Linked DNA regions of Chlorogloeopsis sp. ULAP01. The protein of the gene in region 2 interacts with the protein of the main gene of each other region in a pairwise test. Links are inferred from orthologs where the notes say so. Each region holds a gene or a part of one and is shown on either strand. Other genes may lie near its edges. The genes, in order: QUB80_RS08395 and ftsZ.

The links.
Region 1: the proteins of ftsZ (region 2) and QUB80_RS08395 interact in binary tests that used the Escherichia coli proteins (3 or more experiments, as listed by UniProt). The link is inferred for Chlorogloeopsis sp. ULAP01 from one-to-one orthologs.

Annotation. Positions count from the first base shown.
Region 1 is NZ_JAUDRH010000003.1:479,400-495,845, forward strand. What follows is about bases 8,811-11,601. They hold QUB80_RS08395 (rod shape-determining protein), read left to right. Parts: upstream 8,811-9,597; coding sequence 9,598-10,605; downstream 10,606-11,601. Other genes in these bases: QUB80_RS08390 (single-stranded DNA-binding protein), read right to left, coding at 8,811-9,046; mreC (rod shape-determining protein MreC), read left to right, coding at 10,684-11,496. Also shown: murI (glutamate racemase), read right to left, coding at 1-110; QUB80_RS08365 (N-acetylmuramoyl-L-alanine amidase), read right to left, coding at 318-2,270; QUB80_RS08370 (N-acetylmuramoyl-L-alanine amidase), read right to left, coding at 2,901-4,829; QUB80_RS08375 (cation:proton antiporter), read right to left, coding at 5,512-7,014; QUB80_RS08380 (EVE domain-containing protein), read right to left, coding at 7,121-7,528; QUB80_RS08385 (SIMPL domain-containing protein), read left to right, coding at 7,790-8,539; more of QUB80_RS08390, read right to left, coding at 8,684-8,810; rod shape-determining protein MreD, read left to right, coding at 11,725-12,369; bifunctional diaminohydroxyphosphoribosylaminopyrimidine deaminase/5-amino-6-(5-phosphoribosylamino)uracil reductase RibD, read left to right, coding at 12,634-13,824; QUB80_RS08415 (hypothetical protein), read right to left, coding at 13,903-14,121; QUB80_RS08420 (hypothetical protein), read right to left, coding at 14,555-14,974; QUB80_RS08425 (hypothetical protein), read right to left, coding at 15,088-15,243; QUB80_RS08430 (OmpA/MotB family protein), read right to left, coding at 15,255-15,899; QUB80_RS08435 (hypothetical protein), read right to left, coding at 15,892-16,446. UniProt on the Escherichia coli protein: Forms membrane-associated dynamic filaments that are essential for cell shape determination. Acts by regulating cell wall synthesis and cell elongation, and thus cell shape.
Region 2 is NZ_JAUDRH010000004.1:115,392-131,864, reverse strand. The notes cover bases 8,294-11,111. They hold ftsZ (cell division protein FtsZ), read right to left. Parts: upstream 10,439-11,111; coding sequence 9,149-10,438; downstream 8,294-9,148. Other genes in these bases: gshB (glutathione synthase), read left to right, coding at 8,294-8,397. Outside these bases: QUB80_RS09195 (M48 family metallopeptidase), read left to right, coding at 1-153; QUB80_RS09190 (hypothetical protein), read left to right, coding at 674-1,084; 7,8-didemethyl-8-hydroxy-5-deazariboflavin synthase subunit CofG, read left to right, coding at 1,158-2,153; QUB80_RS09175 (Uma2 family endonuclease), read right to left, coding at 2,756-3,385; GTPase HflX, read left to right, coding at 3,551-5,296; QUB80_RS09165 (hypothetical protein), read left to right, coding at 5,550-6,278; QUB80_RS09160 (hypothetical protein), read right to left, coding at 6,479-6,664; QUB80_RS09155 (hypothetical protein), read left to right, coding at 6,694-6,819; grxC (glutaredoxin 3), read left to right, coding at 7,026-7,298; more of gshB, read left to right, coding at 7,411-8,293; QUB80_RS09135 (cell division protein FtsQ/DivIB), read right to left, coding at 11,494-12,339; QUB80_RS09130 (hypothetical protein), read right to left, coding at 13,429-13,767; QUB80_RS09125 (photosystem II manganese-stabilizing polypeptide), read left to right, coding at 14,318-15,151; QUB80_RS09120 (hypothetical protein), read left to right, coding at 15,700-16,473. UniProt on the Escherichia coli protein: Essential cell division protein that forms a contractile ring structure (Z ring) at the future cell division site. The regulation of the ring assembly controls the timing and the location of cell division.

The DNA.
Region 1 (16,446 bases), on a different replicon or contig from region 2:
CGTAATACTGTTAACCCACCCACACCGCTATCAAAAATGCCAATTGGAGCACGTTGGGGTTGTTGGGAAAAATCGTATAAATTGCCTTCAAATATAGAGGTTGGAATCACAGGCAGCTTTTGAGGTGAGAGTTTTGATTTAAGATACAGGATTTTGTAGGGATATGGGTTAATAATTAGTAGATAGTGGTAAACAACCAACTACTGTACGGGCGGGTTTTGTTAATTAACTTTCGGTTCAAACCGATAAATTATCTTCTAAACCCGCCCCTACCAACTACTCGCCGTCTCCCTTATTTAGTAATTTTTACTAGACTTTTATCTTTGTTGTAAGTATTTAATAATACCATGGGCTATTGCTTCTGCCATTCGATTTTGATATTCTGGGTTTCCTAAGCGAGGATTATCCTCTCGACCAGTCATGTAACCTGTTTCCACTAAAATTGAGGGCATAGAACTCTTCCTGAGGACGTAAAATCTGGCTTTTCGCGTTCCTCGGTCTTTAAGAGTAGGGATATTTTGGAGAATAGTAGTGCGAACTACCTCAGCCAAACGGTAGCCACTGTCGTAATAATAAACTTCGAGTCCATTGACATCAGGACGGTTATCAATGGCATTTCCATGAACGCTGACAAACAAAGTTGCATTAGCACGCTCTGCTATATCCACTCGTCCTTGCAGTTCTACGAAAAAGTCAGAATTGCGTGTCAAGACAGTTTGAATGCCATTTTGTTCTAGAACAGCTGCTATTCTTTTACTGATAGGCAGAACAACATCTTTTTCCAGCAACCCACCTAATCCAGGCGCACCGGAATCTTTGCCGCCATGCCCAGGATCAATAACAACAACAACTCGTCCTCTGGGTGCTGGACGAGGTGGTTGTGGCTGTGCGACTGCATCGGGATTATCTGTGCTATTTCCTGAGAGTGGTTGAGGATTAGGTTGTGGTAGGGGTGGAAAAGCGGTAGGGGGTGTGACTGCCCGATTACGTTGTAAATCAAGCGCTACAAACCGATCGCCAACTTGGTTAACTTCCCCGATTTGTACTCCTGCTGCTGGTTGGACGTAGACATAAACAGTATGATCGTCTTTTTGTTGCAAGCGTACTCGCAGAACAGGACTATTAGCGTCCATTACAGGGCCTCTCACAGGCGCAGCTAGTTTAGCATTGGGAATAATGATGCGAAAAAGACCAGAGGTTCGATCCCAACCACCGTTAGCTGAGATATTGCGATCGCCTTTAATAATTAATTGTCTGCCAGTAGCACTCAGTTCCACACCCTCAATTGTTGTCATCTCAGTGGTTGCTGTAGGGATGGGGTTACTATCTGAGGTGGGGCGAGAACTATTATCCCTAGACAATCTCACTGGATTAGTATTGGGTGTGGAGCGAGAATTATTATCTCTGGACAATCTTACTGGATTAGTATTTGGTAAAACTATTAAACCGCCAATAGCGCTTGTACTTGCCCGCCAATCCGGACTATTTTTGTTCAGTTGCATTGTCATGCGGACTGTTGGTGGTGTTGTTTCCAATTCTGTGAATTGAATATTGTTAACACCGTAGCGATTTACACTTACATCCCGTTGAGTTAGGCGTGGTGATAAAGTTGCGCCAGGGATATCAATATTAATATTATTTTCTGGGGTGCGATTTACTTGCACTTTAGGAACAACACCACTGGTGCGGATGAAAAACCCATCTCCAGTTATCCGTAAATTTTCTATTTGTGTCGCTCCGGTAATAGCACTAGCAACTGTTGCTTTTTTGACAGTGGTATTTGAAGCGTCTGCGGTTACCACACTGTAAAGGTTTCTGGTAGGTGCAGCAGCAATTGGCTCAAGTTCTGGCTTTGGTAATTGTACTTGTCTAACTGCTTCACGTTCTGGCTTTGGTAATTGCACTCGCCAACGACTGGCACTGATGCCCTCAAATTTTACCTTTTGGGGGTCAAGAGTATAACCGGGATTGAGTTCGACTACAACCCGCGTGATTTGGGGGTCAAATTGTCCAATTCGGACAGCGCGAATTGCGCCACCGACATTTTGGACAAGCTGTGGACGTCCAAACTTAATCCCTGGCAAATCAATCACCAAGCGCGTCGGATTGAAAATCAATTGTGCGGTGGGTTGAACAGCCCCATCAGTGTTAATTTCCAACTGATTTTGATCGGCATCAAAACGCCAAGATTGCAGGTTCGCTGCATCAGCAGGCGACGATAACAGGGAGATACTTAAAACAGTACCAGGTATCAACCAGTGTAATTTCACAATGTTTTCTCCTGATTCACATTTATGAGAATCGTTAATTAATCAAAGCTTTGACAATTCCTCACACCGTTACCACTGAAACCCTAGCTTTGATGCCGCATACGCATACATCGATTGATGCTTTATTCAAGCATGAAAGTAGTACTTAATAAAGTTACAGCTAATGGCGTCAAATTCTAGCATGACAATCAGATTTTTTGCTGCCGTGATGACAGAAAAAATAGAGCCGCTATAAATAGTAAGTTATACTCACCAAGTGATTAGGACTTAGGTATTCAACATAAGTACTATATGTGGCTTGGGTGTTTCAGCTTGTGTCTGCTGTTTCCGACAACTGATACAACAAATATCCAAGTCGAGCGGGATTGTACAAAAGTGGCTGAAACAACAAAGCTTTATATGCACATTATGGTTAATTTGTACAGGATTTAACTCCTAGAGATAACCAAAATTAACAACAACAGTCAATTCCGTCAACGATATTTAAGGTGGCAAGAAATGTTTTATGTTGCGTAATTTTTGGAAATGTGTGTATTAACATCAAGGCAAGAATTGTAAATACCAATATTTAATTGCTAGAAAAGTAGCGTTGCTTCGGCATAAACACTGAAATTTAAAGTATATGTTGAATCATCTTTGTTTGAGATATTGGAGAATACCACGAGCGATCGCTTCTGCCATTTGATTTTGGTACCAAGTAGCTCGCAGCCTGGTAATATCCTCTCGTCCTGTCAAATAGCCAGTCTCTACAAGAATGGAAGGCATAGAACTTTTCCGGAGGACATAGAATCTGGCTTTGCGGACTCCCCGATCTCTGATATTGACACTTCTAAGAATGCTATTGTGGACAATGCGAGCTAGCCTATTACCTGTATCGTAATAATACGTTTCCAAACCATTCACATCCGGACGACCTAAACCCACGGAATTGGCGTGTATACTAACAAAGACATCAGCATTGGCGCGCTCTGCCATCGCGACTCTTCCCGGTAAGGTGACGAAATAGTCAGAATTCCGTGTGAGTACAACTTGCACGCCATTTTGTTGTAAGATTTGCGCCAGCTTTTTACTAATCGGTAGGATGATATCTTTTTCTCGCGTTCCCCCAATACCGATCGCACCTGCGTCTTTACCGCCATGCCCCGGATCAATCAGGACTACCACTCGCCCATTGACAGCTCGGCGTGGGGGTGCAGCAGGGCGGGGTTTTGGTGGAACTTGACCCTCTGACATTGGTCGTGGATTGGGTTTTGGTAGGGGAGGTAAAGCAACCGGAGGTGTAACCCGACTAGGTGAGCGGCCAATCGGAGGTAGAATTCGTCCTGATGAACGTTGTAATTCTAAAGCCAAAAGAGGGCTGTTGAGTCGGTTGAGTTGCCTAATTTGCACTCCTGCCGCAGGCTGAATAAAAATAGCGACAGTGTTGGGATTTTGCTGTCGCAGGCGTATTCGCAGCAGTGGGCTACTGTCGTTTAATGTAGGGCCTTTGACTGTAGAAGCGAGGCGAGCATTATTAACAGTGATCCGGTACATGAGCGAGGATCTATCCCAGCCACTGGTAGCAGATAAAGAGCGATCGCCTTTAATTAGTAACTGTGTACCATTGCCAGTCAACTCCACAGATTCAATAGTGGCTGGCGAGTCTGTTTCCAAAGAGCGAGGAGATGGATTAGTTGGGGTAGAGTTTGATTGCTCTTCTTGTCTGGGAAGGCGAGAAGTGCTACTGGCAGGCAATCTACTAACTCCACCACGAGGTAATACTACCAAACCATTACTACCGCTAGGTATGACTCGCCAATCAGGGCTATTTCTATTTACCCGCATTGTTAGGCGAACAGTGGGTTTTGAAGTATCCAACTGTGTAAGTTGAACATCACTGACACCATAGCGATTAATTGGCAGCTCGCGTCGCGCCAGATTTGGTGACAAAGCCGCATCAGAAATGTCTAGGTAAATATTGGTGCGATCATCGCTGCGTTTGACTTTGACTCCTGGTTTACCACTGCCACTAGTACGGATAAAAAACCCATCTCCTGTAGCTAGGAAGTTTTCAATTTGAGTTGCAGCTTCTGTTGTTTTGGCGATCGTCTCCTTTTCCCCAGATGGATTGGGAGATTCTGTAGTTACTACACTGTAAAGATTTCTGTTTGCTAGTGGTGCTGCTGCTTCACGTTCTGGCTTTGGTAATTGCACTCGCCAACGACTGGCACTGATACCCTCAAATTTTACCTTTTGGGGGTCAAGAGTATAACCGGGATTGAGTTCGACTACAACCCGCGTGATTTGGGGGTCAAATTGTCCAACTCGGACAGCGCGAATTGCGCCACCGACATTTTGGACAAGCTGTGGACGTCCAAACTTAATCCCTGGCAAATCAATCACCAAGCGTGTCGGATTGAAAATCAATTGTGCGGTGGGTTGAACAGCCCCATCAGTGTTAATTTCCAACTGATTTCGATCGGCATCAAAACGCCAAGATTGCAGGTTCGCTGCATCAGCAGGCGACGATAACAGGGAGATACTTAAAACAGTACCAGGTATCAACCAGTGTATTTTCACAGTGCTTTCTCCTGAGTCGCATTTAAGGGAGCAGTTAATTTATCACAAGTGTTGGTAAATCCTCAGGTAGTCACCATCAACTTTTCGCTTTAATGAGTAATTTAAGCTAATTTGTCGCTGGCATTGGCATAACTTTTGTTGTTGTATGGTTAATTTTGCGACCATATTAAAGTTAAAGCCAATGGTGTGCAATTTTAGCATTGATTCTACCGCTCACTTTGCCACAAAGGTATGGGAATTTAGTTTGCAATGAGCATTAGATTACACCAACAAAAAATAACCAAAATTAACAATAGCAGTCAAATACATCAAAATATACTTTATTTTGCAAATAATCCTTTGATTTTTTGACTGTTAGTTTTTGATTCAATTAGTGATTAAATTGAGCATTTGTTAACTGATGAGCTAAAACTTGTAAAGACTAATTTTCAAGCGCTTGAAAAATCGCTAAATCAGAACTGAGGAAATAAATTAGGTATGGGAACAAATAACATTAGTAATATTGGTAGTAATTAAGAAAATCTCCTCAAAAGATCCAATTACAGGCGACGGAGTACGAAGGATAGAAGTTTCCGAATACTATCGCAAGATTCTCAACAGTTTCATAGTAGAAGTTACTCATAGCTTTAATTATCGTTCAAGTACAAACGCACTTAAGTGCGTCTGTACTCAGAGATTCTATTTATTTATTGCCCTCCGAAGAATTGGGGCTAGGTTCAGAAGCCTTGCCATCATCTGATGTTGACATATTTGTACCAGGTGATTCTATGGCTAAGGCAGTTTGAGAGGAACTATTTAAGACTAATTGGTCTGAGTCTGCAAGCGCAGTTGTTGGTTCAGGAAACACAAACCGCAACCAAGGAGGGGCTAAAAACGTTGTGAGGATAACCATCATGATAATGGCTGCCTCCAGTGGTTTTGAGAGAATGCCTATGTTTGATCCTATACCAAGAAATACCAATCCGACTTCACCCCGTGGAATCATTCCCACACCAATTGCCAAACGATTAATTTGGGATTGACCAAATACGCTTAACCCTGTGACAACTTTACCGAAGATTGCTACTCCAATGAGGAAACCAGCCATGATTAAACCTTCTCGGTTGCTGGGAATTGCTGGATTTAAAACACCCAAGTCAGTTTTGGCTCCAACAGTGACAAAGAAAATCGGCACCAGCATATCGGCAATGGGAATAATCTGCTTTTGTAGTTCTTTGCGCTTATCTGTTTCTTCGAGAACTAAACCTGCTGCAAAAGCCCCTAAAATCGCTTCTAGCTGAATTACGGCGGCAATATATGCCATAACAAAGGCAAAAATGAATGCTGGTATGATCAGTTCACCCCGTGTTTTCAATTTATTAACGATCGCGACAAAGCTCTTATTGAAAATATTACCCAGTGCGATCGCACCCACAAGAAAAGCACTGGCGCTGATCATCAAATAAACAACTTTGCCTACATCTACTGTGCCATCTTTAGCCAAGCTTGCTACTACTGCTAGAACGATAATTCCCAATACGTCATCAATAACCGCAGCACCAAGAATAATTTGCCCTTCTTTGGAATTTAAACGTCCCAGTTCTGATAGCACCTTAGAAGTGATACCAATACTTGTGGCAGTTAACGCCGCCCCAGCAAAAATCGCCGGCACTGCTGGGATACCAAACAAAATCATTAATCCTGCTGTGCCAGCAGTAAAGGGTACAACCACCCCAACCACTGCCACAATGGCGGCTTGGATGCCCACCTCCATCAAATCTTTTAAGTTCGACTCTAAACCAATTTCAAACAGCAGGATGATTACACCCAGTTCTGCCAAAACGGAAATTACCTCCGATTGGGCTGCAAACACGGCATCGGCTGCATCAGGACTTAAACCGGCAGTAGTTTCCAAAAAAGAAATAATTAAAGAACTAGAACTATCTGCCCCTGCTTCAGGAAACACCAACAAATGTAAGACAGATACACCGACAACTACACCACCTACTAATTCACCTAATACAGGCGGCAAACCAAAGCGGTTTGATAGTTCTCCTCCGAGTTTGCTAGCCAAATAAACTACGACTAAACTCAGCAGCACTGCTGCCACTACCAGCGAACTATCTGCTGTTTCGGCTGTCGTTGCCAACAAAGGTAAAGAAAAGTTAGTTGCACCTAAAAACTGCATTGATTCTATAGAAATCATTCCTTCTAATTTACAAGCTGTTGAGCTTCGGCTTTTTGTCTTTTGTCATTTGTCCAGCAAATATCTGTCTTTTGTCATGTGTCTCAAACTAATAACTCTTGAGTTACTAGTTATCTGATAATTGTAGAAGGCGTTGCCAGTGAAACTCTGATACTGGGACTACAGATAATCTAGGCAAACGCAACAAGTCAAAGTTTTCAAAGCTGGTATCTTGTTTAATTTGAGTCAGGGTAACAGGTTGAGGTACTTTTCGCACTACTCGCAAATCTACAACTACTCGCTTGGCGTCGTTCAATGCTGGATCGGGGTAAGGTTGACTTATTACCTCTGCCAAGCCCATAACTTGTCGTTCATTGCCTGTGTGATAAATTAGTACCAGATCGCCAATCGTCATTGTACGTAGATGCTTGAGGGCTAGGTTGTTGTTCACTCCATTCCAAACTGTAGTACCATCACGTTCTAAGTCTGAATAGGAATACTCGTGTGGTTCAGTTTTCAGCAACCAATACGCCATGAAAGCATCTCCAAAAGTTTGGGTGTAATTTTCTAGGTTTCTAAAAATGTAACCGTTCTAGCTACTTGATATTTAAGTGCCAAAGTAGAAACACATTACAGTGTAGGCGCAGATGTAAATATTTCGTCAATCAGAGAGATTTTGGTAAAAACCTGCTCGTACATTGGTTAGTGGTTAATAGCTAATGGCTAATGGCAATGAACAATTAACAATTAGCAATTAACAACCAAATAATTATTTTTTCGAGGAGTGATATCTCAAATGAATAAATCTACTCTATCGGGTTCTCGGTTATTGACTAGGAACCTTTGGAAAACTGTACCTTTGGCTTTGCTTGTATATGTTACTTTTGCCCAACCTATCTGGGCGCAAGAGAAAGAGAAAATGTTTAGAACTTTAACAGTCACTGGTCGTGGAGTAGAATCAATACCTGCAACACTAGCTCAAGTTGTTTTGGGTGTGGAGGTTCAAACTAAAACAGCGCAAGAGGCACAGCAGGAAACTGCGCGCAGATCAAAAGCCGTGGTGGCACTGCTGAAAAGTCGTAACGTGCAGAAATTGCAAACCACTGGCATCACTCTTAATCCAGTTTATAGCTACAAAGATAATGTGCAGCGCCTGACTGGTTACGTTGCTACTAATACCGTGAGTTTTCGCATTGCCACCGAGCAAGCTGGCACTTTATTAGATGAAGCCGTCAAAGCAGGTGCAACGCAAATTAGCAGCATTAGTTTTGTTGCCACTGACGAAGCGATCGCTCAAGCTCAAAAACAAGCACTCAAAGAAGCTACCCAAGAAGCGCAACAGCAAGCTGATGCGGTTTTTGGTACCTTGGGTTTTCAACGCAAAGAAGTAGTTAGTATTCAAATCAATGGAGCAAGTGCGCCACCACCACCGCCACGTCCCCTATTGCGTGCTGAAGCTGGTAAGTTAGCACAGGATGCCTCTACTCCTGTAGAAGGTGGCGAACAACAGGTAGAAGCATCAGTGACGTTGCAAATTAGTTATTAACTAGGGACTGGGGACTAGGGACTAGGGAACAGAAGATAAAAGATAAAAGGCAAAAAAGAAAAGAATCTTTTACCTTTTTACTTTTTACTTTAAACTCAAAGCCCAATACCCAATCCCCTATCACCAGTACCCAGTACCCAGTTTCTAAAAATGTTCCGGATTACTATCCATTGTCTCTGCTTCTGTATCCCGCTTAGAACCGAGTAGTTCGAGTTGATCTACCAGAATTACTGGTGTAGAACGGAGCGCACCTGTGTTGCGATCGTTCCAAGATTCAAACTTCAAAGAACCTTTGACGGCAATTTGTTTGCCTTTGCGCACATAATCACCCGCTACCTGTGCAGTTTTTCCCCATAATTCCAAATTGAACCAATCAGTATGATCGCCATCTCTAGTTCGGCGGTTGACTGCTAGTGTTAACTTACACTTTACACTTCCAGATTCAAAATACTTTATATCGGGGTCGGTACCTACACGACCAATCAAGGTGACAATATTAATGCTCATGTGCGTTACCTTTCAGTACAGACGTACTTATTTATTCTGAATTTCATCATAGCGAATTCTCAAGCTAGACGCTCATGTGATAAATCACACAACTAGGGTATGAAAATCTCTTTTCTCTAGTCCCTAGCACGCCAGTCGCTACAACTTTGGGAACCAAAGCAACGCGCTGGCTCCCCTAGCACGCCAGTCGCCTTAACGGAGCGGAGCCTCCGCACGGTGTTGGCTCCCCTAGTCCCTATTTTCAACTTAGAGACTGACTGTTAAATAATAAACAATTATAATTACGTATGGAAATGGTAAAATTTACTCTTTCACAAATACAAAACCATACGGATATACTCCAGTAGTTAAAGAATATAAAAAGGTATAAGCCTGGGATTGGACTAAGATTCCTAAATGAATTTAGTAGAATCACGTACTTTGCTAGACTCAGGTCAAAAAAAGTAATAGAATCCTGCACGATTCTGTCTCACGGTAATAGTCAAAAGTATCGAAAATAGGGGGCAATAAGACGCGTGGGCCTTTTCAGTAAGTTTTCCTTATCGCGAGATATGGGTATCGACCTCGGTACCGCTAATACCCTCGTTTATGTATCTGGTAAAGGCATTGTTCTCCAAGAACCATCGGTAGTTGCCATCGATCAAAATGAAAAGATAGCACTGGCGGTAGGAGAAGAAGCCAAAAAAATGCTCGGTCGAACACCGGAAAATGTGATTGCCCTCCGCCCCTTGCGCGATGGTGTAATCGCAGATTTCGATACAGCCGAGATTATGCTCAAAAGCTTTATTCAGCGTGTCAATGAGGGTAAATCGCTGGTGATGCCCCGGATTGTGATTGGTATTCCGAGTGGAGTAACAGGGGTAGAACGGCGGGCTGTGATGGATGCTGCCACTCAAGCAGGTGCTAGAGAAGTTTTTTTAATTGATGAGCCTGTGGCAGCAGCAATTGGCGCGGGTTTACCTGTAGCTGACCCCACTGGCAACATGATTGTTGATATTGGCGGTGGTACTACAGAAGTAGCGGTACTGAGTCTCCAAGGTACAGTACTTAGCGAATCAGTACGCGTGGCTGGAGATGAACTGACAGACTCAATTGTGCAGTACTTGAAGAAAGTTCATAACCTGGTGATTGGAGAACGTACTGCTGAAGATATTAAGATTCGCCTCGGTTCTGCCTATCCAACTCATGATGATGATGATGCGATGATGGAAGTCAGAGGCTTACATTTACTTTCTGGTTTACCACGAACTGTCACCATTAAAGGGCCAGAAATTCGCGAAAGTATGGCAGAACCGCTATCAGTAATTATTGATGCGGTAAAGCGAACTTTGGAACGTACACCACCAGAATTGGCAGCAGATATTATTGACCGAGGTATCATGCTCGCTGGTGGCGGTGCATTGCTTAAAGGAGTAGATACGTTAATTAGTCATGAAACAGGAATTGTAACACACGTTGCAGCTGATCCACTATGTTGTGTGGTTTTAGGTACAGGTCGTGTGTTAGAAAATTTCAAGCAGCTAGAACGAGTTTTCAGTGCTCGTTCCCGCAATATGTAGTCATCATAAGTACTTTCAAATATTGGATTCTTTATAGAATCCAATATTTTTAACTAAAATAAAAATATAAGGGTATATATGTTTACATTACGTGGTCGATGGTGGGAACATAAAGGGTTACAAGTTGGACTAATCGCTTTATTGCTCGGTGGTGCTTGGTTAGTTCGACACACCCAAGGAGGATTGTTACTGGAAATTTATCAAGGTTTTAGCCGTCAGTTTCAAATTTTGCAGCCTGGACAACCACCAGAAGAACGGATTAAGAATGCCAGAGTTGTGGAACTAGAAACCCGGATAGTAGAGTTAGAAAATCAAAATAAAAAGCTTAAAGAATTATTGAAATATATCGAGAAAGAACCTCTTTCATCGCGCCCTGTTCCAGCAAGGGTGGTAGGGCGTAGTGCCGACAACTGGTGGCAACAAGTAATCCTCAATCGTGGTAGTCAAGCCGGAATTCAAGAAGGCTTCATTGTGAAGGCTGAAGGTGGGTTGGTAGGTTTGGTAGAGACTGTGACTCCCCATACTAGCCGCATACTATTAATCAGCGATCTCAAGAGTAAAGTTGGTGTAAATGTTAGCCGCACCGGAGCTAAGGGAGTTTTGCGGGGTGATTTGTCGGCAGATGCAGTACTAGAGTTTTATGAGAAAGTTCCAAATGCTAAACCCGGAGATGTAATTGTGACATCTACTTATAGTCAAAAGTTTCCATCTGGATTGCCAGTAGGACGAATAAAGTCTTTAGATGTTAAGAAACTTCCGGCATCTGTAGCAAAAGTGGAACTGTTTCCGTCGATACGTTCTTTAGATTGGGTAAGTGTATACCCGAAGCCGGAAAGCGAACATCTGGAGGGTTCTTCATCAGCGAATCAACAGTCACGAAAATTTAATTAGAAGTTAGAGGGCAGAAGGAAGAAATAGGATTTGACTCTTTTGTTCCATTCACAACGGTGGCAGCACCACCAGTTAAACTGCTTTCAAGTCACATTCCTATGAACTATAGTTCACAACAAAGTATGAAATTTCTCTTCTTTGTAACCTGTCACCTGTTCCCTATTTTCAGGTAAGAAGGCAGAAGAAGATTTTTGTCTATATGTTTTGTAATTTATACATAGAAATTTAATGAAAATTCCTGCATTTCGAGGTAGCAGGCAGAAAAAGCCAAAATTGCGATTCTCCAAAGGAAGTGCTAGGCGATCGCAAAAATCAATAATTTCCATTAAACCCCTATCTCGTTGGCATCCCAACCTCCGACAGCTGGTAAATTGGATTGTGATTTTTGGATCTGCACTCTTGTGCTTGCTGATGCTACCCACCCGCTTTATTGGTATGGAATTATTGGGAATAGGGCCGAACTGGCTATTAATTTGGGTAGTGGCTTGGAGTGTTAAGCGTACAATTATTCAAGGAGCATTAGCAGGTATAGTTTTGGGATTACTTCAAGATGCAATGACATCACCCGATCCTACTCATGTCTTAAGTCTTGGAATGGTGGGTTTTCTCACAGCTTTGCTACAAAAGCAGCGTTTTATTCAAGAAGACTTTATTTCGATTGCTTTAATTGTCTTTGGAATGGCAGTACTGGCAGAAACTATCTTTGCCTGCCAATTGGTATTGATGGGCGATCGCAATTCAGTACATATTTGGACTTACTATCAAAAGGTTGCTCTTGCTTCTGCTATTGTCAGTAGTCTCTGGGCTCCTGTGGTTTATTTTCCCCTCAATCGTTGGTGGCAACGGCTGAAATTAGCACAGCAACAATCTTAAACTAGTTGTTAAGAGTTTGATTAATGAGTGTATTTTTATACTATAAATTTTAGCTTACGATGATGGAGAGTACAGAATAGAATCAGTACTAATTTTTTCTGGAATTTTGGCAACCTTTGGCAAGATGGATTAAGGCTAGATTTAAAAAACTGGGAGCTAGATGTTAATGGTTAGTAGCTGATAGCTAATAACTATGAGCCATTAACAATTAGCAATTCACAACCAACTATTTCCTAATCCTTAATCCCTGTATCGCTAAAAATTATGGATAATTCTCCAGTGGTTGCTCAAGCAGATATATCCCTATCCAATTCACTTTTAGTGAGTTCGACAGCGAAATCGGATTCGCAACAACAACAGAAGGTGGGAAGCGACTTTGATCGAGCGATGATGCAGCGATGTTTAGAACTTGCTCGTCGTGCTTTAGGGCGTACTTCCCCAAATCCATTGGTAGGGGCAGTTGTTGTCAAAGATGGAGAAATTGTTGGGGAAGGATTTCATCCTCGTGCGGGTGAGCCGCATGCAGAAGTTTTTGCTCTCAAAGCAGCAGGTACAAATGCTTGTGGGGCAACTGTCTATGTAAATCTCGAACCTTGCAATCATTATGGGCGTACTCCTCCATGTTCGGAAGCTTTGATTGCTGCTGGGGTAGCAAAAGTAGTAGTGGGTATGGTTGATCCCAATCCACTGGTAGCTGGTGGAGGTATTACCCGCTTACGTGCAGCTGGAATAGAAGTATTAGTCGGAGTCGAAGAAGCAGACTGTCGCAAGCTGAATGAAGGTTTTATCCATCGTATTCTCTATAAACGACCGTTGGGAATTTTGAAATATGCTATGACCTTAGATGGCAAAATTGCTACTACTAATGGTCATAGTGCTTGGGTAACTAATCAGCAAGCCCGTGGAGTTGTGCATCAATTGCGGGCTGCTTGCGATGCTGTAATTGTCGGTGGAAATACAGTTAGACTTGATAATCCGCGTTTAACAAGCCATCAGCAGGAAGCACATAATCCACTACGAGTGGTGATGAGCCGTAGCTTGAAATTGCCAGAACAAGCTAACCTATGGCAAACAAAAGAGGCTCCGACTTTAGTGTTGACAGAAGTAGGAGCGAATCCTGCTTTTCGGGAACTATTGCTTAAACAAGGAGTAGAGGTAGTAGAATTTTCGCCACTCACACCAGATAGAGCAATGGCTTATTTGTATGAGCGAGGTTTTTGTAGTGTGCTGTGGGAGTGTGGTGGTACCTTAGCAGCTAGTGCGATCGCTCAAGGAGCAGTGCAAAAAGTTTTAGCATTCATTGCTCCAAAAATTATTGGTGGCAGTAATGCTCCTACGCCTGTAGGAGAGTTGGGTTTTACCACTATGACTGAGGCTTTGTCTTTGGAAGGTGTACAGGTGCGTGTGGTGGGTGCAGATTGTTTAATAGAAGGTTATTTACCTTTAAGACAATAATCTATGGTTAATAGTCAATAGTTTTGTGCTTGGACTGTAAACTATTGACTAAGAATTGATCGCCTATATGTTTTGTTGTCATGAGTACTGGCGTTCATGAGCAAGATCACGGATGAGGGATAACCGAGATTGAATGTAAATACAGAGAAAATCGGTTTCTTGGCAATCCAGTGAAGCTTGTTTTGTAGTTTGTTTAACTAACCACTGTACTAAGCTAGCATCATCCAATTGCAACAGCGTCTTTGTTTGAGTCGTTTCAACAATAGACCAAAGTTGACGCATAATCGTGGGAGTCATCAGACCTCCATATAATCATCATCAGTTGTTTTCAGGATACACAATTTAATTTCAAAGTTCCGGCATTAACGTACAACCTGACATAAGTGTTATTAAAAACTTAATAAACGGACTTATAACTTGATGAAGATTAAGAATAGTGATATTGCAGCGCTTCTGTAACAGAAATTAATCTAATTAGAAGGCAGATGGCAAAAGGCAGAGGGCAGAAGTCGTTCCGCGCAAGAGCGCAGGTAGGGAAGAAAGTTTTTTCATTCGTTATTACTGTAAGCAGTTCATGAAAGCTACTTAATTTATAGCTAGTTATATATTGAATTATTGCGGTTTTTTTTGTAGTTGTAAATTCCTAGAGGCGATCGCCTAACTTCTAGTAACTGGGAAATTGCCTTCATAACTTGGAATCACCGAATTGAACATTCTGTATAAATAAAGTTTAATTCTGACATGAGATGAAGAAACCAATTTTGTTACAGTAAGCTTTTGCTTCTTGTTCCAACTTTGCGATTTCAGTTTGCCACTGCTGAAGTTTCCTTTTGCGTTCAAGTAATTTATCTTGAGTTGGGTTTCTGGATGATTCTGTACCTAGATTTGGGTAAATACCCTTTTTCTCAAGCCAATTGCGGCAATTAGGCTGCCAAAGATACATATGATCGTGCTTATCACCATCGAGACAACGAATTTGCTTGACAGTTAGCTTAGATTCACCAAAAAGAATCTGCTGATTTCTGTCATTATTAGGAAACAAGCGCATCTCACTGCCTATTCCGCGAAAAAATTCCACTACCAGCCACTCACTAAAACCGAATATGCAGACTTCTGTAAGTTCGCTACCATCATCTTCTAGTAAATCCACATCTCCTTTAAGCTCATATCCGATAGCAATTTGTGATGTTTCCCAGCAGCAGTGAGGGTGTTCATCATCCCACTATGCTTTGGCATGGATACAGCAAACCCATTCCAACTCGTTTACATCACTTTACCTTGTTCAATTGCTTTTAGAACTTCATCAACAGTTCGTACAGATATTGTTGGATCTGGTAGATTGCTAGTAAGAGTAATCAGATTATCAGGATGATACTGATTAGAATTAGACAAAAAAGGAGTATGAAACTGAAAGTTCATCACTTTTTCTCTTATAAAGACAGATTTGAATGAGTTTTTCCAGTTAAATCATTGCTACGAAACTGAAAGCGGAAAAGTACTTTGCGATCGCTAGGGTTATCAAAGCGCTGTTCTGCTTCTATTTCGCCACGCCCGGCTGCTAAAATTTTTTGACTTAAACGGGTTTTGGTAGGAAAACTTATTTCATAAAAGATATATCTAGTAACTGATGCTGAACGTTGTAAGCTTAGTTCTAGATTGGTTTTATAATCTCCTTCTGAACTAGTATGTCCTTCTATAACTACGCGGCTAATTTCCTTTTCAAATTCAGGTTTGGAGAAAATTACACTGCTATAAATAGGAATAAAACGGCGTAGAAATTCCTTGCCCTCTGGTTTGAGTTCGGCACTACCTTTAGAAAAAAGAATTGCTTCTCTAATGCTCACATCTCCGCTTTCTGGATTGACTTTGACGTCAATATTGTTGCTTTTAATCTGTCCGACAACATTGCCTATGACTACCCGTTTTGGTTCGTCTCTTTGGAGGATTACAGTAATAAAAAGTAGTACAAAAAACATCAATAAACCAGACATCAAATCGCCAATAGACAGATAAGTGTTTGCATCATCATCATCGGTAATTTCTGATTCAATTTTGTCTCTGATGAAATCATTCATGATACTTTTTTCCATTACTGATGTCACCGTTATTTCTAGCTGCCACCAAAACTTCTGCTGTCTGTAGTAAATTGCCGCAAACCTTAGCCATAGCAGTATCAGCTTCTTTGAAAAAGTTGTTTTGGGAGTTTTCAAAGTGATTTGTCCAAGCTGTTAAAGATTCTTGGAAAGTTGTTGTTAGCTTACTGTATTCTTGTCTTACACCCTGCACTTGCTCACCGATATTACGAGCAAGTTCTTGCAGTTGTAATAGCCTCTGGCTGGAATTTAGTCCGACAGCAGTGGCGAGTTCACTAACTCTTTCAGTAGTCTGACTAATTGTAGTCATGCTTTGGTCTATTTCTTGAGCTAACTGGTTACGTCTGTGATATTCTTGTTGAAAAACGTTATCGAGGTTTGTCACTACTTCAGCTAACCCATTTCGTTGTTTGCCTAATGTACCCTCCAGTAAGTGATTTTGTTGTTCAAAGAAATTTTGAAGATTGGCTTGATATTCTTCTCGGAATTTTGTCAAATCCTGCTCAACTGTTTGACGGGTGTTAATTAG
Region 2 (16,473 bases):
CAACAAATCAAGAAAGGAAATTATCAGCGATCGCCTGCATCCGGAGCAGTAGATGTGACAGCACAAACTAACCAAAATCAAGAAGTAGAAAATTTGCGGAAAAAAATTGAAGAACTGCAAAGAGAAATTAATAGAATTCAAAGGTCGGAATAATAGGGAACGAGGAATAGGGAACAGAGAACAGTGGGAGAATAGGAGTAGAAAAAAACCTTGTCCCCTTGTCCCCCTCTCTCCTTGTCGAGGGACACTTTCCTCAACGGAGGGAACTCCGCACGGAAGTGTCCTCCCCGCGTCCCCGTATCCCTTCCCCCGTTTCCTTCTGCCTCTCCGAAGCTTTGAGCCTCCTTCGGAGGAGCAACGCTTTTGGAGGAAACCTCCCTCCGGGTACTCTAACGAGAACCCGCTTCGCGTGTACGCAGTCGCCACAAGTCGGGGAACCCTTACTTTCGCTTATCCACTACTCTGCGAGAAGCCGGACTACGTCCGTCTACGTGTCTACGCCAGTCGCCTGTAGAGGAGGACAGTCCGTTGCGGGGGTCTCCCCCGTTGTAGGAACTGTCCGTTGGAAACCCTACCAAGAGCGCTGGCTCACCAAGGCGCTGCTCACCGCACCCTTACGGGAAGTCGCTCCGCGCCTACAAACTTCTCTCTGCCCTCTGCCTTCTAATTAAATATGGCTATCAAACTTACAAAACTACTGTCTGTATTAGCTATTGTTCTTGTTTATATATTTTTTCCCTCAGAACTTGCTTGGGCAGAAATAGCGAAATTTAGCACTAATTCAACTGTAATTTTTGCCCAGATAGCCAACTCATCCCCACAGATGGAGCTGACACCCCAAATGCGCCAACGACTACAAGCTGTACGTCAACGCAGAAATAGGGAAATTATGAAAGTTTTAGATTTTTCCCAAATTAATCAACTCAATCAAAATCTACGGACTGGTGATAATTTTGCTCAAGCTTTAGCAAAGCTAGAATTGCAGGGAGAACAGAAAGAATTAGTAGAGGCGATCGCAAAAATTAGCGACTTGAAAATCAAAAATATTTTATCTCGCTATTCGTTACAAACAATTCAAAAATAATTATTGAGTATAAAAGCTAAGACTGTAGTATTAACTCTTTTTATGCTTTACTGTGGTTAGCAGTACTATTTCCATGCTAAATACTCATTCCCCCTTAGTTACTTATAGTCCTGCTTACACAATCGTTCCTACTTACGAATGTTTTAACCGATGTACCTATTGTAACTTTCGCAGCGAATCGGGTCAAAGTCCTTGGATAACAATAGCAGCAGCAGAAAGTATTCTTCAATCACTTCAGCACCAAAAAATCTGTGAAATTTTAATACTCAGTGGTGAAGTACATCCCCATTCATCGCAGCGTCAAGCGTGGTGTGAGCGGATTTATAAATTGTGCGAATTAGCACTATCATTTGGTTTTTTGCCACATACAAATGCGGGGCCATTGAGTTTTGCGGAAATGCAAAAGCTCAAGAATGTAAACGTTTCTATGGGGTTAATGTTAGAACAGTTAACCCCAGAACTACTTAAAAGCGTGCATAAATTCGCACCAAGTAAAAAGCCAGAAGTCAGACTGCAACAATTAGAATGGGCGGGAGAATTACAGATTCCGTTTACAACAGGTTTGTTATTGGGAATTGGAGAAACTGAAGCTGATTGGTGGGAGACATTAGTAGCGATCGCCAATCTCCACCACCGTTACCATCACATCCAAGAAGTCATCCTCCAACCTCATAGCCCCGGAAATCAGCAAACTTTTGACGCACCACCCTTTGATCCCCATCAACTACCAGAAGTAATTTTTCAGGCACGTCAAATTTTACCCTCAGATATTACTATCCAAATACCGCCAAACTTAGTCAAAGATGAGTGCTGGTTAATCGCTTGTGTAGAAGCAGGCGCAAGAGACTTAGGCGGAATCGGGCCAAAAGATGAAGTGAATCCCGATTATCCTCATCTTCAAAAGCAGGAATTGAGAGAAATTTTACAGCCTGCGGGGTGGGAGTTAGTGCCAAGGCTGCCAGTATATCCGCAGTTTGATAGCTGGTTGTCGGAGGAGTTACAAACAGCAGTGAAGCAGTGGCGGAAACCTCACCCCCAGCCCCTCTCCTTACCAAGGAGAGGGGAGTAGGAATTATTCTTTTCGGTGATAGTTATTTTGTTCATTGCTATTACAAACTTGTGAACGAGGATTAGAACCTCTTTAATGAGGATGAGAACCTCGCTGGCGAGTATTTGAGCTTCGTTAGCGAGTGTTAGAACCTCCTGAGTGAGTATTTGAGCTTCATTAGTGAGTATCAGAATCTCGTAAACGAGTAATTGAGCTTGATTAATGAGTGTTAGAACTTCATTCATGAGTACTTGAGGTTCATGAATCAGTATTTGAACTTCATTCAATAGTATTGAAGCTTAGTTAACGAGTATTTGAATCTCGTTAGCCACCTTTAATTCAAGGAGTTCCCGACTTTAAAGAAGCTGTGGCGAAACTTTCATGAACTTGCTGTAACCTTACAAACTGAGGTAAATCTTCCATTGAATCTTTGTATTCTTCTAAACACAACTCCAAAACTTCTTTGAGATTTTCCTTAAGCTCATCTAAAGTAGCACCCTAAGTATGAGCGCCTGGGATTCCAGGTACAATACCAACATATAATTTTGTTTCAGCATCCCATTCAATATAAGCTGTAAAAATTTTCATAATTAGCTACCTAAAACTGAAAAACTTTCTCTTACTTAAATCTGTTCTCTCACCCAATTCCGAAAATGTCGCGTCATCTCCATCACCCCAACTCTTTGACTTTCCTCTAAAAATTGCGGAATTTCAATTAAAGGTAAATTTGCAAAAGTTGGTGAATGACTGCACTCTACATATTGCCCTTGTTGCAGTTGATATATTCGCAGCACACCTTCGTCGTAGTGCCAAAGTTCTGTAATACATAAAGAAGCATAAACTTGAAATTTATCCAAAGAAGAACTGGTCAAATCTATTTCTACTACTAAATCAGGTGGTGGATCGCTATTCAAGTCAATTTCAAACTTATTCCTCATCTCTGCTTCATTTTGGATATAGTAGCTGCTATCTGGTTCCGTACCACGCCGCAAATCTTCCCGTTTTAGAGTTGTCGAACCTGTAGGAAAAATTTCTAAATTCAACTCTTCCCCCAGCACAAAAATTAAGCGCTCAACTAAACATTTCCAATATTCGTGAGGCAAGAGTGGAGTCATGATTTCTAACGTACCTTGGTCATAGGTAAGTCGAGAGGCTCGCTCCTCTCCCATTTCAGCTAGCATGGTTTCAAAGGTCTGCCAGCTGATGTTTCTCAATACAACCCTTTGTGCCGAAGGAGTGCGTGTAGTTACCATAGCTCTATAGGGTGCAGGGCTTGATTACAAAATAGCGTTAAATCTTGATGATGGGAACAATTATCCATAACGCATCCGCCATTAGTAAGAGTTTTGACACAAAAACAGTATTGTAAAATATAAAAAGTAGGATTCGAGGAACCAGTTTACTGGTAGAAGACGCTTATCGAGACTATCTTCGGTAATCTTCAGGGTTTAAAGTCTAGCCAGCTTAAGCAACTACAGCGGCTGTATCACCAGCGCATTCCGGGCGATCGCATCACAACGTCTGAGTTTGCCCAGCGTTTGGCAGCAATCAGTACTGAAATCAATCAGCCTGTATGTGCCTACCTCAATCGTCGTGGACAAGTTATCCGCGTGGGGGTAGGCACTGTGCGTCAAACGCAAATCCCACCATTAGAATTGCCCCGTTACGGTGCAGAACGACTTAGCGGTATCCGTTGTATCGCCACTCAACTCAAGCCAGATTCACCCAGTGAAGCGGCATTGACAGCGATGGCACTACAGCGTCTCGATGCTCTAGTTGTACTCAACATTACCGGAACAGGATTTCAAAAGCGGGGTGGTGGAGTAACAGGTTACGTCAAAGAAGCTTTTTTGGCACACCTCATACCCCAAGAATCTCGCGTCCTGATCACCAGTCCATCTTCTGCCAAGTTAGAGGCAAGTAAAGTCCAATCTCCTAATTGGAGCGTGTCGCCACCCATGAGTTTGGATGTGCTCTCGCAGCAGGATTTTATCGAAATGGTGGAAGGGCTGGAAGAAGAATTCCAGCGTGAGTTTGTTGCCCAAGAAGTAAGTAGCGATCGCGATCGCGTTGTCATCATCGGGGTAATGACTGATGACATGAGCGCCCAACAATTCCAAGACACTTTGGCGGAATTGGCACGATTAGTAGACACTGCTGGCGGAGAGGTGTTGCAGACTCTCTGGCAGAAGCGATCGCGCATTCATCCCCAAACGGTTGTCGGGGAAGGAAAAGTGCAAGAAATAGCCCTCACCGCCCAAACCTTGGGAGCTAATCTTATTGTCTTTGATCGCGATCTTTCACCTTCCCAAGCTCGTAACCTAGAAACTCAAATCGGTATCCGAGTAGTTGATCGCACTGAAGTAATTTTAGATATTTTTGCCCAACGTGCTCAGTCCCGTGCAGGTAAGCTGCAAGTAGAACTGGCACAGTTGGAATATATGCTGCCACGACTGGCGGGTAGAGGTCAGGCAATGTCCCGACTTGGTGGTGGTATTGGTACTCGTGGTCCTGGCGAAACTAAACTAGAAACTGAACGACGTGCCATTGGACGTCGTATTTCCCGCTTACAGCAAGAAGTTAACCAACTACAAGCCCATCGAGATCGGTTACGCCAGCGACGGCAACATCGAGAAATTCCCTCAGTGGCGATCGTTGGTTATACCAATGCTGGCAAGTCTACTTTGCTGAATGCTCTCACTAACGCCGAGGTTTACACAGCCGATCAGCTGTTTGCTACCCTCGATCCAACCACACGCCGCTTAGTGGTTCCCCATGCAGCAACTGAACAACCCCAAGAAATTCTAGTAACAGATACAGTAGGGTTCATCCACGAACTACCTGCATCTCTGATGGATGCCTTCCGCGCCACTTTAGAGGAAGTTACAGAAGCTGATGCCTTATTGCATCTGGTAGATTTATCTCATCCAGCGTGGTTAAGTCACATTCGCTCTGTGAGGGAAATCTTGGCACAAATGCCAGTAACACCAGGTCCCGCAGTCGTCGCTTTTAATAAGATTGACCAAGTAGACAGCGATACCCTCGCTCAAGCACGAGAAGAGTTTCCTTTAGGGGTGTTTCTTTCTGCGCGTCAACGTTTGGGCTTAGAAACCTTACGTCAGCGCTTAGGTCAACTAGTTCAGTACGCGGTAGATTATAGGTAAATAAATTAACAATTTTTCTTCCATCTCTAAATTTAATTACTCAGTAGCAATACTGAGTTTTTTAATATTATGAAGCCAAAAAAAAAGTGTTTTTAAATCTAAAACTGTATTATAGACAACTTCTATATCAGTACTTAGGATTGGATAAGACTCATTCATAGGGTGCTTTTAACATCAACTGGGTAGCGATTTATTACATTCTCTTTTTTACTTATTGAGTCTCACCATTGTGTTTTCTAAGTGCTGAATTAACATGAAAAATTTCTTTTCAATGTCGGCAGTACCATCCTTTTTGGCTGCTACTACCGTTGTATTAGCTGCCGCTATCTTTGCTCCTGCCAATGCCGCTTCTTTGTCTTTTACCATCGATGACTTCACAGGTTATGATACTAGAGTGAAGTTTACCTTGGACGATCAAATAGCAGGAGCGGGTAAAGTCCAATTTAAAGTAGATTATCTGGCGACTGGCAGCAACACCATCGCCGATATACGCGGTATTTTCTTCAACATTTTGGACGACTCGCTTCTTAGCGGTATGCAAGTCACAGGTACGGATGTAACAGCCAGTAAATTTGGCCCTGCTGGGACAATTACCTCTGTTGGCAGTAGTAGCAACAATCTTAATGGCAGTGGTAATCAGAAGAATTTCTTTGATGCTGGGGTAGAAATAGGTAAGGAAGGTATTGGGGGAAATAAAGGCGACATTCAATCAACCACTTTTACCTTATCTCACATATCAAAAGCTTTAACTCTGGCTCAGTTTTCTGAGCAAAATTTTGGAGTGCGTCTGATGAGTGTAGGCTCTGGAAATAGTCGTGAAGGAAGTAGCAAACTCAAAGGCACAGCCCCTTACTATACTCCTCCTCCACCCCCCCCTAAGAAGGTACCCGAACATAGTACAACCGTTGCTCTCGGTTTATTTGCTGCCACAGGTACTTGGCAACTGATGAAGAAAAAGAAACAGTTTATTTCTCAGACTTAAACAACACTATTCAATTTACATTGACCTTGATGATAGAGGCTTAGGAGTGTATCAGCACTTTTAAGCCTATTTTTTTAGAACAGGGTATAGGGAACAGGGAACAGGGAATAGAGGACAGGGGGACAAACAGACAAGGGGAAAAGGGGACAAGGAGAGTGGAAGCTGAGGAAGCTGGGGGGCAGGGGAGATGGGGAGAACTACTAACTACTAACCACTGTACGGGCGGGTTTAGAAGATAAATTATCAGTTTGAACGGCAAGATTATCCATAAAACCCGCACGGCAGTCGCACTCGACGCGCTTAACCCGACGCCAGGTGACGCCAGTCGCTACAACGTGCTTAACCCGACGCCAGGTGCTACAACGCGGGGAACCCGCGCAACGCACTGGCTCCGCAAGGGCGCACTGGCTCCTTTATGCCGGGGAACCCTTACTTTCGCTTATCCACTACTCTGCGAGAAGCCGGACTACGTCCGTCTACGTGTCTACGCCAGTCGCTACAAGTCGGCACTAGACGCGTTCGCCGTCAGGCGTTGCGTTAGCTAGCGGCTACCCTCCGGGTAGCCGCTAGGGCGCGCTGGCTCACCACCGCACTGGCTCCGCAAGGGCGCGCTGCCTCCCCTACTAACAAATGACAAATGACCAATGACAAATCCCTCCCAACACCGTTGATAAAAATAGGATAAAGTCCCCACAGCTAACGACAACATTCTAAAATTAAGAATTATTACGCTCAATTGAGGAAGTTATGGCTGCTAAAGTAGAAATTTACACTTGGAGTACTTGCCCGTTTTGTATCCGTGCCAAAAGCTTGTTGAAGAAAAAAGGAGTTGAATTCATCGAATATGGTATCGATGGAAATGAGGCAGCGCGGAATAAAATGGCTCAAAGAGCAAATGGAAGGCGTTCTCTACCACAAATATTTATCAATGATCGTCACGTTGGTGGTTGTGACGATATTTATGCTTTAGATGCTCAAGGTAAGCTAGATCAGCTACTTGCTTCTAGCAATAGTGTTTAGGATTGCAAGAGTCGCGATCGGGTTTTTCTGCAAAAGCGATCGCCAAGAAGCTAAATCATCAAGGGATAATTAAAAGTGATCTTGGAAGTTGCTGGCAATTGAGGCAGAAAGCGTGAAACTGGCTTTTATTATCGACCCCATCTCTACTCTTGACCCATGCCATGATACCAGCGTTGCCTTGATGGAAGCAGCGCACATTATGGGACACGAAGTTTGGATTGCCCCAATTAACTCGTTAAGTGTTGTAGAAGGTAAAGCTTGGGCAATCTTAGAACGTGTTGAGCTTGTGCCTATAGAACTAGTAGAAGGACGCTGGGTGGCGGCAAACCCTTGGTACAAGTTGAGTGATCGCACATTTCTTTGTCTGGAAACAATGGATGCCGTGTTTATGCGGACAGATCCACCAGTTACAGTTCCCTACCTCTATGCCACTTATATTCTGGACTACATAGATCAAAACAAAACTTTGGTGATTAATAATCCCAGTGGGATTCGAGCGGCAAACGAAAAAATGTATGCCCTTCAGTTTAGTAAAGTAATTCCAGAAACTATCGTTACGGCAGATAAGCAGATTATTCGGCAATTTGTGGAAGCCAAAGGGACGGCGGTTCTTAAACCTCTGGGTAACAAAGCTGGCGAAGGAATTTTAATTTTGCAACCGAGCGATCGCAACTTCAACTCTATGATCGAACTTAGTACTCTCCAAGGTCGGGTACCTATTATGGTGCAAGAGTTTATACCAGATGCCAAAGAAGGAGATAAGCGAATCATTCTACTCAATGGCGAACCGATTGGTGCCGTTAACCGTCTTTCAGCTGCTGGTGAATTTCGCAACAATATGGCTACTGGTGGCACAGTCGCCAAAACCGTCATTACTCAAAAAGAACATGAGATTTGCTTGGAATTAGCCGCAACTTTACGTCAAGATGGGTTAATTTTTGTCGGAATCGACGTTATTGGTGGCTATCTAACCGAAGTTAACGTTACAAGTCCCACAGGAGTACGCGAAATTGACCGACTGGATGGCACTCGTCTTGGTCATGAAGTGATTAAATGGATTGAGCAGGCTCTACACAGTCGAAATAGAAAATTAAAATAATTTATATTTGATTCTTGCTTGTCATTCTTTGCGTATGGATACCAATTTACGTATAAAACTGAAACTTACCTGCGCAAACTCTATCAGTTAGCTGCTCTAAATTGCTGACCAGAAAATTACTATCAACTCATAGTCGGTTGACTCCCTGGTTTTCTACGGTCAGCCTTCTTTATTTAATGCTTGACACAAAATTACAATCATGTTTATCTTAGCTACTTTGCTAAAAGTGGGCTTTGTTTTGCTAGGGTTACATCTACATAATTTCTTTTGACCTAACAAAAGTTAATCAGTGACAACAGATTGAAATTTACAGCGTCAATAAACGCTGCAATTTAGCCCATCTGGTAGGAAATGACTTAGTCTTTAAAGATGACAAAATTAATGTCTATTCAGATTAAGAACTGTGCCGATTCCAACAATAGACAGGCATCGTTGAAAACATAGACTATGTACATATAGGAATCTCGCCTTCATGGTTGGGTAAAATTTCCCCTACTCAGACAAGTGATTATGGGGCTAGAAGAGAAACTTCATTGTCAAAACTGTCCTTGCTTGTTGTACCAAAAGAACTAGCAATATCCAATTAAGTGAACTTTTGTCCAATAATTTTGGTATGTTTGCAGCCGAGAAAAATTTTGCCAGCAATTGACAACTGAGGGATGGCACTAAGTAGCTTATCCCTGCCCCTGGTAAAAAAAATGATATTTTAATAGAATGGCTATAAGCTAGCAAAAAAGCAGTTATTAACAACTTAATTGCGTGGCGGTCGTCGATTTCGCAAAAAGTCAGGAATATCCAAAATTGATTTTTCTTTCGGCTCTGGAACTTGAGTAGGAGGATTAGCTGCTGGAGGTTGTGGCATTGGGCGTCTTGATTGTGGGGGTTGTACTACCCGATTTTGGGTGACGTTTGGTTGTTGTGCTGTTTGCACTTCACCTGTAAATCCAGTCGCAATGACAGTCAGTCTAACTTCGCCTTGAAGCCTATCGTCAATCACTGCTCCAAAGATAATATTGGCGTTCGGATCAACAACTTCATAGATGGTTTCTGCTGCTGCGTTTACCTCATGAAGAGTCAAGTCACTACCACCAGTAATATTAAAGACGACACCTCTGGCTCCCTCAATTGAACTTTCAAGTAATGGTGAAGATATCGCAGCGATCGCTGCTTCCCTAGCTCTCGATTTTCCAGAACCAATTCCGATCCCCATCAGAGCCGATCCCGCATCTGCCATCACTGCTCGTACATCTGCAAAGTCAACGTTGATCAAACCGGGGATCGTGATGATATCAGAGATGCCTTGCACACCTTGCCGCAGCACATCATCTGCGTAACGAAAAGCCTCCTGCATGGGTGTTTGTTCTGGGATCACTTCTAAAAGCTTGTTGTTAGGGATAATAATCAATGTATCTACACGACTTTTCAGCCCTTCAATACCTTGCTCTGCTTGACTAGTGCGACGACGTCCTTCAAAAATAAATGGACGTGTTACCACACCAACAGTGAGAGCACCCATTTCTTTTGCTACTTCCGCCACAATTGGTGCTGCACCAGTTCCAGTTCCACCCCCCATGCCAGCAGTGATAAAAACTAAGTCTGCACCTTCTAAAGCGGTTGCAATCTCATCGCGCGACTCCTCAGCAGCTTTTTGCCCGATAGCAGGATTACCACCTGCTCCTAAACCACGAGTAAGTTTCTGCCCAATTTGTAAGCGACTCGGAGCTGCTGCCAGAGTTAAAGCTTGGGCATCGGTGTTAATAGACCAAAACTCTACTCCAGAAACATCAGAAGCGATCATGCGATTAACGGCATTGCTACCACCACCACCAACACCAATCACTTTGATATTGGCAACTCGGCCTGGAACAATATCACCGATTCGGGTATCTTCGTTAGGAATCTTCTTGCTGTCATTGTTTTGCCCAAAGTTCAACCCTGAGTGATTAAAGGGATTAGCAGAGTTTACTGCCAGCGAGAAAGCAGACTGTCCTGGAGACTGAGAGTTTCTATAGGTAAGCCCTTGGTTATTATCAAGTGTCATTGGATTCACAAAGGTAGATAAACGACTTTTTAAGGTGTTATTCACCTAAGAGTCAACTATAGTTTGACGTTGCCACAATCTGTAGCATTGTTCTTTCTTGTTCTCACTAATTCCAACCCTTTCAGGATTGGAGGCGCGAAAATTTACTATGAGATCAGTGAGCAAGGCACCTGTTTGCCCAGCTAATTCTAGAGAAGTATACCCATATTTACCTGAAATTGACCTGTATAACTTCCGCCGGCCATTAACATCTTCACTGCTTTTTTGCTGATTTTGCCCGGTATGCCTTCGGTAATTCCAATAACATCTCCTTGTTGCTACTGGTAATTTACACGGCCCATTAATTTTACAGTAGTTAATTTTGTTTTTTTCTTTACTCACAATAATTACTAGTGTTTTTGTATAAAGTATTGAGAAATTAACTAAACCAAGAGCTATTACAAAGTAATTATTTATTGCTTTTGATAGCTTTTAAATTTTACCCGTAATATTTTCGTTTCTCTTTATACACTTTTCACAGTAAAAAGTATTTCAGTACGTAATAACTACTTATATTACTTGTAAATATATATTACTTGCTAAAACACGCCAAGACACATCTTGCCTGTCTTAATAATATGTTCAATTGGATTCCTCAATCAGGAGGATAGCAACTTAAAAATACAGAAATTTTTTTATTTTTACCTACCCTTCAACTAAAAAAACAAAAAACTAATTCGATTTGGTATTTATCACCCGGTTAATTGAGCTTTGATTAGCTTTACTTACACCTAAACTTAGCTAAACACATACCTTAAATACTCCTGTAGGTTCTCTACATAAATTGAAAAAGTGCATAAAGTTGCACGTTCTCATTTAGGTTTTGGGGCATAAACAACAAGAGCTTTTTTGGTAAAATTAGAGATATTTTGTGATGATTCTTCACTATTCTAATTAGAAGTTGGTGCTGATTATTGCATGGAGTGCTATACAAGCAAAATTAATAAATAAGATTTATCAGCATAAAACTTCTTTATTAATTAGAAGTCTTTTCTACATTAAAAATACAAATGTTTTTAGGGAGTCCTGGAATTAATTTTTCTTTGAGTTTGGTTCATTTGTACTATAGGATGATCTGGGTTTTTCAAATCTATATAATCTATTTGATTGGGACTGAGTTGTAAGGGTAAATGGCGCATCTGAGCTAGTAATTTGATTTGTTCAGGTAACCGGGAACTAGGAACACCGAAATGTACCTTACCTATTTCTGTTTTCAAAATTAAATTCGTTGGATCTTGCCAATCAATCTCTATTACTTTTACAGCAGATTGACTTACAGCGAGATATAGTTCAGCCCAGTAAGAACGGTAGTGTTCTGGCGAGCCAATGACTTTTAAAGACGGTACTTTCACTGTGGAATTGAGTGAAGTAAATTGTTCTAAAGGCATGACTACTCCATGAGCATCTAGTAAACTCACAGATAATTTTTTGTTGTCATTAGTATTTTTTGCCTGTTCTCGATGCATTTGAGCAACTGCCACAGGTATTCTTTCGTGAATTTGCACTACTAATCCGGGAGGAAAAAGACGACGAGTTACGATCGCCTGTGCGATAGTCGGTTGCTGCTGCAATGAAGATGCAATTCGAGATGGTTGGATTCGCCACAAAGACTGAGGATAAGAGAGCTTCAAAAAAGACTCTACAGTCTCATCCGAAAGTAATTGATTACCCGAAATTACTATGTCATCGGGATTTTTGAGAACCCAAATTGGTTGAAGCGTTACCCACAGCAAACTACTTGCCAAACCAGTAACGGCGAGAGATCGCCAAATAGCTTGAAAAATTTTTGCTTGCCGCTTTTGACGTAGTTTCTTACGCCGCCCGGCTAGAACTTTACGAGAAACTGATACTATACCAGCCATTCAAACCTCTTCCACACTTTATTGCAAATTCCAAATTGTTTATTATGCTCCTGTTATTCAGTAATCGCAGCAAACCTGTCTGCCGAGGGAGAGATGTCTTTCTCAAAATTTGTTTTGATGTAGTAACACTTTACAGCAACCAAACAAGGATTGTGGTACCAAGATTCTTCACTATTCAAGTTTGCGGTGTTTATTCTAAATTGAATTTAGCCTCATTGCTGTAGGGCAATAGCCATAGTTCCACAGAACGGCCATACCTCAAGTATTGACAAATCAGATGGGATTGATGACGACTACCCTCTAACAGGCAAATTTAGGGAAGTGCGACACCAATTATACTCTGATTTAAAATTTGTCAAGTAAGTGCTAACCACAACAAAATACTTAGCAGAAACTTACTAAGTATAAATTACAACAAGATATTATATGTTGTATTTACGGCACTACAATGAAAGATTTATATCGGTTTATAAAAGTTCATAATACAATTTGATTTTTAAAATAGTTACTTTTATATCAAAAAATTACTTAACGAGTCATCATTATACATTTTTAGCTACTTTTGTAGCAATGGTAACCTCAAATTGTTGTTTTTGTTGATTTTACACTTAAAACTGAAAATGAAGTCATAGGCTTGCGATTGATAAAATTTCAAGCAGTAGATCAGATATAAATATACTGTATTTAGTCAAAAGATACATTTTTTGGATCAGTATGAGATTGAGCTTATAGTAACTAACTTAAAAAACAAGTATTTTTTGCAACAAACAATTCTGAAAAATGCGTGTTTTTGTGAAAACAAGTTGTATATAAAAATACTTAAATTTAAATCTTAACACTAAATTTGTGACGCTTTTTCCTAACATAGACTTATAACTAGACTTTTACTAGCAACTGTCCACAGAGAGAATAAAAATATTTATTTCTCTATTGAGAGTTTCCTGTTTTCGATAGCTTGCTAGTACGTGGTTGCAACTGGGTAAGTAATAATCTTTAGCGCAACCGCAATATTGAAAAGCGCGATCGCACACTTTGTGATGGTGTTACCACCCAGCGCGAAATTGAAAAGTAAAAATGAGAAAAACTATACTATTCGTTGATTCTGTCGCTTCCCCACTCCTCTTGTTGGGCTACTTCTTGTGGCAAATTTGTTAAAAATTCTTGCAGCCTCATTCGCTCGATATAAGGCCATCCACCTTCAGACTCAATATCCTTTAGGAGTGAGTAAAGTGCCTGACGATTGTTAGGTAAACTTTCTTGAAAAGCTCCATCCCGAATCTCTCGGTGTAGTTGTTCCAACTGCCGCAGTAAAGCTAAAAGAGCTATGGTATCCCCTTGACAAAATAGCACTGCATTATGTACTTCCGTTGCAATATCTTGCAGCTTGCCAAATAATTTCTCTGGCTCAAAAATTCTGCCGTTTTTCATGCCACCTTATGTAAATGAGGTCTAAATAAATTTACCGAAGATTTTTTACTTTCTTTTGTTCACCATTGAACCTATTTTTGTCAAAGCAGACTAAAACCGCATTTGTACTTACAGCCCATTACTCCGATTGATGAGCAAGAGTGGATTATGTTTGGTAGAGTTATTAATTAGCTCAATGCGATCCCAGCATTCTTGACAAATATTAGAGCGCTTTGATTTTGAGTTAAAAAAAATCGTATGATCTGGCTGATCTCCCCATAACAAAATGGGTTGTATATAGTGGCGACACATACGTCACGCAGAACGACAAAGGTTATACCACAAAGGTAAACCTACTAGCAGCACTTACGGACATCTGGAAACTGTCCAAAAAAGTTGTAGCAACGGCAATTATAGCTGTTCTCAGCTTGAGGAAAGCATTCGGAAGTCTATGCTTGTATCCTCCTTCGAGGTATATGTTCGCGTCTTGTGTATGCTGGGGCGTACTCATTCATACGCCCAAACGAAAACCATTAGATATTCATTTTTGATTTTGACACTGAGGTTGACCATGAGGTTTCGCGCTGTAATTGTTGCACTCTTGGCTTTATGCTTGGGAGTACTAACTGCTTGTAGTGAAGGCCCTGCTGCTGGTAGTACAGATTTACTTACTTACGACCAAATCAAAGGCACTGGCTTGGCTAACAAGTGTCCTCAACTAACAGAAACAAGTCGCGGCTCCATTCCTATTGATGCCGGGCAGTCTTACATCATAAAAGAACTTTGTTTAGAACCTACTCAATTCTTTGTGAAAGGAGAACCAACTAATAAACGGCAAAAACCACAATATATTGCTGGCAAACTATTGACTCGTAAAACCTACTCACTCGATCAGATTCAAGGTGATCTGAAAGTGAACTCAGACGGTAGTCTCACCTTTGTGGAAAAAGATGGCTTTGACTTCCAGGCTGCTACCGTCAAGTTACCTGGTGGTGAAATGGTACCTTTCTTGTTTACAGTCAAAGGTTTGGTTGCTCAATCACAACCTGGTATGACTAGCATTAATACTTCCACTGATTTTGAAGGTTCTTTCAGAGTGCCTTCGTACCGTGGTGCGACTTTCCTCGATCCTAAAGGACGTGGTGTTGCCAGTGGTTATGATAACGCTGTAGCTCTTCCTGCCCAATCTGATGAGGAAGAACTCCTTCGCGCCAATGTCAAGCGTGCTGATGTGCTTGAAGGCAAGATTTCCCTGTCTATAGCTAAAGTAGATAATGCTACTGGTGAAATTGCAGGTACTTTTGAGAGCGAACAGCCCTCTGATACCGATTTAGGCGCTGACGAGCCAGAGGAAGTCAAAGTTCGTGGCATTTTCTATGCTCGCGTTGAACCAGCTCGTGCCTAATTTTCTTTGAGTGTGGCAACTTACTGCTACTCAAGACTGTATTTGTCACTTTAGGAGCGATCGCTCGCTACCCCCCATCTTTCCTTCCAAAATTTTACTTGCAAGGAAGACAAGGGGTAGCTTTTTAGTTTTGAGCCATTGTCATCTGGTGATTAGGGATTGGGTATTGGGAAGAAGAGGACACGTTAAGCTCATCCCCCGACTGAAGTCTGGGGGATGAAAGCGGGCCGAAGTGAATTGGGAATTGGGCATTGGCCAATGCATGAATGCCCTTTGCCCCTTGCCCCAAGACGACGGACGACGGTTCCTCCCGTTCCTTGAAGGGGCGGGCTTCCCCGTCGTCTTTTGGTGACACGGAGAAAGATTTTCCCCTTGTCCCCTTGCACCAGGTGCGCCTTATCCTCTTTAAGCGTCCCTAGTCCCCTGTCACCTATCCCCTATTCCCTAGCCTCCACCCACAACTCTGGAAAAATAGCATTGATACCGCAAAAACAGATGGGAGATTTGGGCATCCTAAAACAGAAGCCCAGTATTTTTATGTACTCGCCATGTCAGCTTTTACATCTATTGCCCAATATCCTGGAACAAAGGCTAAAAATATTTCTCAGCAAGTTGCCGCAAGTGAATCACAATTACCGCCAATATTGGTAGCAACCAGTGGAGGTTTAGCCTTGCTTGTGATTGGTTTAATTATCTTTGGCAATATCAAGATCAATAAGCTAAAGAAAAAAATTAAATTTGAACAATTTCGGACACGGGAAATAGAGAAAAAGTTTAAATTAGCTTTGGAAACAATCCGCAAAATGGAGACTAATCCCGATTTAATCAACTCACGGGAATTTAACCTAGATTATCTGCGAATGCGGATGTCAGAGGAGGTATTTCATTTTGCCATTGTTAATCAAATTAAAATCAAAATTAAAGACAAAATTTCTCAAGCACTGCGCCCCAATCAGGCTCAACAAGGGGTAGTGGGTATTGCCAGTAATGCCGGAAGACAGGTGGATGAAATGTTTGATGTTGAGTATGAGACTGGCAATGTACCTAATATTACGAAGCGAGTCTTGTTTCGTGTTCAAATCCGATTAATGAAGCTACCAACCCAACCTACTTCCGCCACAATTAGCCAAATTATTGACTGTATTGAAACTTACCTCAGTCCTATAGATGAGGAAGATAATTGGCAACCGACGATTCAAGGCAGAGTTGCCTATATGCATTGGGATCAAAAGGCTAAACCCACTCCTTTGCTAGTACTAGAGCAATCGAATGAAGGTGTGAATGTGACTTTCCGCACTAGCCGTCAACCAAACTCTCTAAAA